Regions from separate parts of the Massilia genomosp. 1 genome, predicted to be linked through region 2. Evidence: riboswitches for the same ligand, from Rfam matches in the RefSeq annotation. Region 2 holds a riboswitch; the other holds the start of a gene.
The links. A riboswitch is a leader RNA that binds a small molecule or an ion and turns the genes downstream of it on or off. The one in region 2 is predicted to bind thiamine pyrophosphate.

Region 1: linked by a shared signal. The riboswitch ahead of thiC (phosphomethylpyrimidine synthase ThiC) and the one ahead of F1735_RS11820 (TonB-dependent siderophore receptor) in region 2 are both predicted to bind thiamine pyrophosphate.

Annotation. Positions count from the first base shown of each region.
Region 1 is NZ_WHJF01000002.1:123,341-127,755, forward strand. It holds gene F1735_RS01290 (hypothetical protein) at 1-141, opposite strand, end outside; gene F1735_RS01295 (MGDG synthase family glycosyltransferase) at 161-1,297, opposite strand; TPP riboswitch at 1,446-1,552, shown strand; gene thiC (phosphomethylpyrimidine synthase ThiC) at 1,633-3,546, shown strand; gene thiS (sulfur carrier protein ThiS) at 3,549-3,767, shown strand; gene F1735_RS01310 (thiazole synthase) at 3,785-4,415, shown strand, end outside.
Region 2 is NZ_WHJF01000025.1:21,062-25,476, forward strand. It holds gene F1735_RS11810 (SRPBCC family protein) at 1-240, shown strand, start outside; gene F1735_RS11815 (iron-containing alcohol dehydrogenase) at 327-1,484, shown strand; TPP riboswitch at 1,543-1,641, shown strand; gene F1735_RS11820 (TonB-dependent siderophore receptor) at 1,718-3,826, shown strand; gene F1735_RS11825 (AAA family ATPase) at 3,875-4,396, opposite strand; gene pnuC (nicotinamide riboside transporter PnuC) at 4,393-4,415, opposite strand, start outside.

The sequences.
Region 1 (4,415 bases), on a different contig from region 2:
GGCCTTGCCGGGCTGGCCGGCCTTGCTGACGTCGGCGAGGGCGACTTCGGTCTCGCTCAGTTTGGCGGTGTCGATGCCGGTGCCGGCCAGCGCGCCGGCGCAGGCGCTGAACATGGTTGCGGCAAATAGGAGTCTGGTCATGGTGCGTTCTTCAGTGTGGTCATGGCGTGCTGGCCGGCCTGGCCAGCACATGGTCGAGGACATCGGCGGCCGCATGCGCGCGGCCCAGGGCGCGCGCGCGTTGGCCCATGGCTGCCAATTGATCGGGATGCGCGAGCAGGTGTGCGATGCGGTATTCCAGCGTCGGGCCGTCAACCGCCTTGAGGGCGACGCCCTGTTCGAGCAGGTAATCGGCGTTGCGCTCTTCCTGCCCCGGAATCGGCGAATTGACGATCATCGGCAGGCCCATGGCCAGGCATTCCGAACTTGTCAGCCCGCCCGGCTTGGTGATGACCAGGTCGGCGCACGCCATCAGGCGTTCCACCTGGTCGGTAAAACCCTGCGCCAGCAAGCGTCCCGGAAAACGCGTCGCCAGGACCTTGAGCGCGGCCAGCGCCTTGGCGTTTTTGCCGGCCAAGACGATCAGCTGGAACGTGCCCTCCAGGGCCAGCAGGCGTTCGGCCACCGTGTCCAGGCTGCCCAGGCCAGCGCCGCCGCCCATCAGCAGGAAAGTGGTGGTGCTTGGGGCGAGCCCGAATTCGCGCGCGCATTCGGCGCGATCGAGCGCCTGGCCGAAGGCCGGCATGATCGGAATGCCGGTCACGTGGATGCGTTCGGGCGCAATGCCGCAGCGGCGCATGCGGTAGGCGACTTCCTCGTTGCCGGCGAAGTAACCAGCCATGTTCTCGTGTACCCACATGCGGTGCAGGTCGAAGTCGGTCACCTGCACCCACACCGGGGTGGTGAAGCCGCGCTTGCGGATCGCGCGCGCCAGGATTTCGGCCGGCAGGAAGTGGGTGCAGACGATGGCGTCCGGCTGCGCCTCTTCGATGGCGCTCATCAGCGCGCGCGTGTTGAGGCGTTCCAGGCCGCGCCGCAGCTGCTGCATGGTGCTGTCCGGGCGCGCATCGTTGCTGGCCTGGTACAGGTAGCCCCACAGCGCCGGCGCCTTGTTCACCAGTTTCAGATAGAACTCGGTGTACATCTTGCGAAAGGCAGAAGGAACGTAATCCATCACGTCCAGGTGGGTCGCCTCGATGCCGCCCGGCGCCGCGTTGGCGGCGGCGCGAATCGCTTCGGCCGCGCGCATATGGCCGGCGCCGGCGGAAACGCTTAACAGTAAAATTTTCTTGCTCATACTTCCTTCTGAGGTAGCGGCGCGGGACCGGCCGGATCGAGACAGCGTACAGCCTATCATCTCCGCAGCCACAGGACTGAAAAAGCTGCCCAAAAAGCCATGTTGTCCCGCCTATCAAGGGGTATAATTGCGCTCGCTGCCGCAAGGCGGCACACGCTAGGGGTCCTGCAAATCGCAACAGCGAGGCGCGGGTGAGAAACACCCTCTGAACCTGATCTGGATAATGCCAGCGAAGGGAAGCCAGTGAGTTCCATGGGTGCGCCGTCACGGCCGCAATTCCGGGCTCCGACTCCTTTGCTGGCTCCTGCACGCAATGGAGCCACATGAACGCACCGCTGAAAGCCCCCCTCAAATTCGATTCCGCCACCGCTACGGTGGATGAAGCGGCGATTGCGCCTTTTCCGAATTCCCGTAAAGTCTATACCCAGGGCAGCCGCGCCGACCTGCGCGTGCCGATGCGCGCCGTCAGCCAGTCCGACACCGCCGCCTCCTTCGGCGCCGAACCGAATCCGCCGGTGTATATATATGACACCTCCGGGCCGTACACCGATCCGGAGGCGACCATCGACATCCGCTCGGGCCTGGGCACCCCGCGCCTGCCGTGGATCCTGGAACGCGGCGACACCGAACAACTGGCCGGACCCAGCTCCGCTTACGGCCAGGCGCGCCTGGACGACCCGGCGCTGGCCGCACTGCGCTTCCAGCTGCAGCGTACCCCGCGCCGCGCGCTCGATGGGGCCAACGTGACGCAGATGCACTATGCGCGGCGCGGCATCATCACGCCCGAAATGGAATACGTGGCGATCCGCGAAAACCTGCGTCGCCAGGAGTACCTGCAGGAGCTCGAAGCGTCCGGCCCGATGGGCAAGCGCAGCGCCCAGCTGCTGGGACGCCAGCATCCGGGCCAGTCCTTCGGCGCCTCCATCCCGGACACCATCAGCGCCGAATTCGTGCGCGAAGAAATCGCCCGCGGCCGCGCCATCATCCCGGCCAACATCAACCACCCGGAAGTCGAGCCGATGATCATCGGCCGCAATTTCCTGGTCAAGATCAACGCCAACATCGGCAATTCGGCCGTCACCTCGTCGATCGGCGAGGAAGTCGAAAAAATGACCTGGGCGATCCGCTGGGGCGCCGACAACGTCATGGATCTGTCGACCGGCAAGCACATTCACGAAACGCGCGAATGGATCATCCGTAACAGCCCGGTCCCGATCGGCACCGTGCCGATCTACCAGGCGCTGGAAAAGGTCAACGGCAAGGCCGAAGACCTGACCTGGGAGATCTTCCGCGACACCCTGATCGAACAGGCCGAGCAAGGCGTCGACTACTTCACCATCCACGCCGGCGTGCTGCTGCGCTACGTGCCGATGACGGCCTCGCGCCTGACCGGGATCGTCTCGCGCGGCGGCTCGATCATGGCCAAGTGGTGCCTGGCGCATCACAAGGAATCGTTCCTGTACACGCATTTCGAAGACATCTGCGCCATCATGAAAGCCTACGACGTCTCGTTCAGCCTCGGCGACGGCCTGCGTCCGGGTTCGATCTACGACGCCAACGACGAAGCGCAACTGGCCGAGCTGAAAACCCTGGGCGAGCTGACCCAGGTCGCCTGGAAGCACGACGTGCAGGTCATGATCGAAGGCCCGGGCCACGTGCCGATGCAGCTCATTAAAGAGAACATGGACCTGCAGCTGGACCAGTGCGGCGAAGCGCCGTTCTACACCCTGGGGCCGCTGACGACCGATATCGCACCCGGCTACGACCACATCACGTCGGGCATCGGCGCGGCCATGATCGGCTGGTACGGCACCGCCATGCTGTGCTACGTCACGCCCAAGGAGCATCTGGGCCTGCCGAACAAGGATGATGTCAAGGATGGCATCATCACCTACAAGATCGCGGCCCACGCGGCCGACCTGGCCAAGGGCCATCCGGGCGCGCAGATCCGCGACAACGCGCTGTCCAAGGCGCGCTTCGAATTCCGCTGGGACGACCAGTTCAACCTGGGCCTGGACCCGGACAAGGCGCGCGAATTCCACGACGAGACCTTGCCCAAGGATTCGGCCAAGGTGGCGCATTTCTGCTCGATGTGCGGGCCGCATTTCTGCTCGATGAAAATCACCCAGGAAGTACGCGACTACGCCGCCAGCATGAACGTGAGCGAGCAAAGCGCGCTGCGCCAAGGGATGGAAGTGAAAGCCATCGAATTCGTGCGCCAGGGCGGCGAGCTCTATAAAAAGGTATGACCGTGATCGAGATCAAGATCGAGATCGAAGTCAACGGCGAGGCACGGCGCGTGGCGCCGGGCGCCTCCTTGCTCGACCTGGTCGAGGAACTTGGCCTGCCGCCGGGGCAGGCCATGGCGCTGGCGGTCAACCGCCAGGTGGTGCCGCGCCAGCAATGGCGGCAACGCCCGTTGCTGGCGCTGGACAAAATCGAGATCGTGCGCGCCATCGGCGGCGGCTGACATAAAGGGTAGCAGACATGAAAATGAACGACAACAACGGGGGCGGCGACGTCCTCACCATCGCAGGCAAAACCTACCGTTCGCGCCTGCTGGTCGGCAGCGGCAAGTACCGCGACCTGGCGCAAACGCGCGCGGCCACCGACGCCGCCCAGGCCGAGATCATCACCGTGGCGATCCGCCGCGTGAACATCGGCCAGGACCGCAACGCTCCCAGCCTGCTCGACGTGCTGCCGCCCGACCAGTACACGATCCTGCCCAACACCGCCGGCTGCTACAACGCCAAGGACGCGGTGTACACCTTGCAGATGGCGCGCGAACTGCTGGGCGGGCGCAAGCTGGTCAAGCTCGAAGTGCTGGGCGACGAAAAGACCCTGTTCCCGCACATGCCCGAAACCCTGATCGCCGCCGAAGCGCTGGTCAAGGACGGTTTCGACGTCATGGTCTACTGCAGCGACGATCCGATCCAGGCGCGCCTGCTGGAAGAAATCGGCTGCGTGGCCGTGATGCCGCTCGCCTCCCTGATCGGTTCGGGCATGGGCATCCTCAACCCGTGGAACCTGCAGCTGATTATCGAGCAGGCCAAGGTGCCGGTGCTGGTCGACGCCGGCGTGGGCACGGCGTCGGATGCGGCCATTGCAATGGAACTCG
Region 2 (4,415 bases):
GAACTCACGCCCCCGTCCAGGGTCGTGATCAAGCTCGATTTCATCAAGCCGTTCGAGGTGTCGAACGTGACCGAATTCACGCTCGCGCCGAAGGACGGGCAAACGCAGGTAAGCTGGACCATGTCCGGCCCGATGCCCTTCATCTCGAAAATCATGAGCGTCTTCATGAGCATGGACCGGATCATCGGCAGGGATTTCGAGAAGGGGCTGGCGAACCTGAAGGCCGCGGCCGAAAAGTAAGCCTGGGTTTTTGGCCCCCTCCCCGCAAGAATTTCGTGCTTGAGCGATAATCTGGCATCATCATCGAGCCAACACGAGGATCCATTTTGCTTAACTTCGACTTCTACAACCCGACCCAGATCCTGTTCGGCCAGGGCCAGATCGGCGCAATGTCCAAACACATTCCCGCCTCCGCGCGCGTGCTGCTGGTCTACGGCGGCGGCAGCATCAAACAGAACGGCGTCTACGACGAGGTCATGGCCGCACTGGCCGGCTTTAGCGTCACCGAATTCGCCGGCATCGAACCGAATCCCAGCTACGAAACGCTGATGCGCGCGATCGCCCAGGTCAAGGCCGAGAAAATCGACTTCCTGCTCGCCGTGGGCGGCGGCTCGGTCATCGACGGCGCCAAGTTCATCGCCGCCGGCGCCCTGCTCGACGCCGACCCGTGGACCATCCTGGAAAAGCGCGGATCGAACATCACTGCCGCCCTGCCGTTCGGCGCGGTGCTGACCCTGCCCGCCACCGGCTCCGAAATGAACAGCGGCGGCGTCGTCACCCGCAAGTCGACCCACGAGAAGTACTCGTTCATGAGCCGCAAATGCTTTCCGAAGTTCGCGGTGCTCGACCCGGGCAAAACCTATTCGCTGCCCACGCGCCAGGTCGGCAACGGCGTGGTGGACGCCTTTGCGCACGTCATGGAACAGTACATGACCTACCCGGTCGGCGCCAAGGTCCAGGACCGCTTCGCCGAAGGGCTGCTGCTCACGCTGATCGAAGAAGGCCCGCAGGCGCTGGCCAATCCCGACGATTACGACGTGCGCGCCAACATCATGTGGACCGCCACCCTGGCCTTGAATGGCCTGATCGGCGCCGGCGTGCCGCAGGACTGGGCCACCCACATGATCGGCCACGAGCTGACCGCGCTGCACAATCTCGATCACGCGCAAACGCTGGCCGTCGTCCTGCCGAGCATGCTGCGCGTGCGCAAGGAAGCCAAGCGCGCCAAGCTGCTGCAATTCGCAGAACGCGTGTGGAACCTGTCCGGCGGCGATGAAGACACCCGCATCGAGGCCGCCATCACCCGCACCGAAGAATTCTTCGAGCAGATGGGCGTCAAAACCCGCCTGGGCGACTACGGCCTGGGTGCGAAAGACATCGACGGCGTGCTGGCGGCGTTAGAGGCGCACCGCATGGTCAAACTCGGCGAGCAGCGCGACGTCACGCTCGATGTCAGCCGCAAGGTACTGGAAATGAGCCTGTAAAGCGCGCCACACATCGCTGGCGCGGGCCTTCTGCGCCCACGCCAGCTGTGATAAAATCGACCTTCGCTAGGGGTCCTGGAAGTCATTTTCCGGGTGAGAGATACCCTCCGTACCTGATCTGGATAATGCCAGCGAAGGAAAGCGCAAAGTAGTTCCCTCCTTTGTTTGCTCCCCCGTTGGCTCCGGCTTTTTTAAGCAACGCCCCGCACGCCGGCGCGTAATACGAGCACACTATGTCATCGCCAAAATTCAAGCAGTCTGTCATCGCCCTGGCCATCGTCCAGGCATTCGCCTTTTCCGCACACGCGCAAACCAGTTCGCAATCGATGCCTGAAGTCGTCGTCAGCGGCGCCCGGCAGATCAGCGCCGAGCGCGCCAGCGTGGCCGGTTTCTCCGACACGCCGCTGCTGTACACGCCGGCCACGGTGGTGTCCATCGGCCACGAGCAGATGCAGGACTACAGCATCCGCAACAGCACCGACGCCATGAAGTTCGACGCCAGCGTGAGCGACTCGTACAACGCGATCGGCTACGCCGAACAGTTCTCGATCCGCGGCTTCATGCTCGATAACGGCGCCAGCTACCGCAAGGACGGCATCGCCATCTCGGGCGACACCCAGATCCCGCTCGAGAACAAGGAGCGCATCGAAATCCTCAAGGGCTTGTCGGGCCTGCAGGCCGGCGTGACCGCGCCGGGCGGCATCGTCAACTACGCGGGGAAGCGCCCGACCGCCGCGCCACTGCGCTCGGTCACCGTCGAAGCGCGCGAGCGCGGCACCGTGTACGGCGCCGTCGACCTGGGTGGCCGCTTCGAGGACAAGCGCTTCGGCTACCGTGTCAACGCCGCCGGCGAGCGCCTGCGTTCCTACGTCAAAGGCGCGGACGGCGAGCGCTCGTTTGTTTCGGGCGCGTTCGACTGGCAGATGTCGCCGCAGGCGCTGCTGCAGCTCGACATGGACTACCAGAAAAAATCCCAGATCACCGCGCCGGGCTACCAGCTCATTGGCGGCGTTGCGCTGCCCACCAACATCTCGGCCAAGACGCTGCTCAACAACCAGCCATGGACCAAGCCGGTCGACACCCGCACCAGCAATATCGGCCTGCGCTTCGAATACCTGATCAACGACGCCTGGCGCACCACCGTCAGCGCCAACAAGCACCAATTCAAGCGCGATGACTACACCGCCTTCCCTTACGGCTGCGGCAACGAGGGCGATGGTTTCTATCCTGGTTACTGCTCGAATGGCGACTACGACGTCTACGATTACCAGAGCGTGGGCGAGCGCAAGTCGCCGCTCGGCGCGCAGGCCCTGTTGCAGGGCAAGTTCGCCACCGGCGCGATCGGCCACGAGCTGACGGTCGGTGCGACCTATCTGGAACGCAGCGACAAGGCAGGCGAGTACGTGTACGACTACGTCGGCTTCAGCAATATCTACAACAACCTGGTGGTGCCGCCGGTCGATGCCAGCCGCGTCACCGGGCCGCTGACCGAGCGCCGCAACGACCATGAACGCGGCCTCGTGGTGCAGGACATCCTGTCCCTTAGCGCGCAGTTCAAGCTGCACACCGGCCTGCGTTATGTGGGCATCAAGCGCAACGCCAGCACCGACACCACCTTCCTGCTGCCGAACGTCGCACTGGTGTACAACCCGACGCCCGACTGGACGGTGTACGGCTCGCTGGCGCACGGCATGGAGCATGGCGGCGTGGCACCCAAGCGCACCGCGAACGAATTCGCCTCGCTCGATCCAAGCCGCTCGAAGCAGGTGGAGTTCGGCGTCAAGGCCATGGTCAATGATGCGCTCAGCATGTCGGCCTCCGTGTTCAGCATCGTCAAGGGGCTGGAGTACACCAACGCGGCCAATACCTTTGTCCGCAGCGGCGAGCAAAAGCACAATGGGCTGGAGCTGGCTGCGCAGGGCAAGGCTGGCAAGGACCTGAAATACAGCGTCTCGCTGATGGCGCTCGATACGCAGCAGGAAGGGACCGGCACCGCTTCGCTGGACGGCAAGCGCGTGAGCAATGTACCGAAGTTCAAGACGGCGACGGTGCTGGAGTATGCCGTGCCGGCGGTGGCTGGTTTGAAGGTGAACGGGATGTGGCAATACACCGGCAAGAAGGCGTTCGATATCGAGAACAAGACGCTGGTGCCGGGATACAGCGTGTTCAACCTGGGTGGCGCGTACGCAACGCGCATCGCGGGCGTGTCCACAACGGTGCGCGCGACGGTGGACAACGTGGCCGACAAGTTCTACTGGCGCGATGTGACGCAGGAGCTGGGTGGCTATCTGCTGCCGGGCGCTCCGCGTACGGTACGGGTGTCGGCGCAGTTCGACTTCTAAGCACCGCCCTGCAGACCGTCGTTCCTGGCAGGGACGACGGCCTGCAGCCTAGCGCAGGGAGGCAAGCAAGCGTACTGCCTGCGTCATTCGATCTTCCAGAGTGCCTATTACCAGCGAATACCCGATCCCGCGCTCATCGAGCATTTGCACCACCTGCTCATGAATCGTCTGGCGCACTGCCTCCGATTCGCGCTGCAATCCATCAGCCTCCCACGGCCCGTCAGGCGCCGTCACGAATGTCAGCGCATAGTCATGGCGCTGCTCCAGCACAGACAACTGCGCATCGACCCTGTTCCAGTACCAGCGGCTGTAAATGGCCGTCATCAGCGGCGTGGTGTCGCAAAACAGGAAGCGCGTCGCTTGCCGCGCCGCCGCGTCTTCGCGCGCCGTCTGGGTCAGCGCGATTTGATACTGATCATCCTCGCGCGGCACGCGGCCCGCGGTATCGACAAACTCGCGCAGATACTCCGGCACCCACACCGTACCGAAATGCGCTGCCAGCGCCGCAGCCAGGGTCGACTTCCCCGACGATTCGGCGCCCAGAATGGCGACCCGCAAAACCGGCGTCATGGCTTGCCGTCCGCTGCGC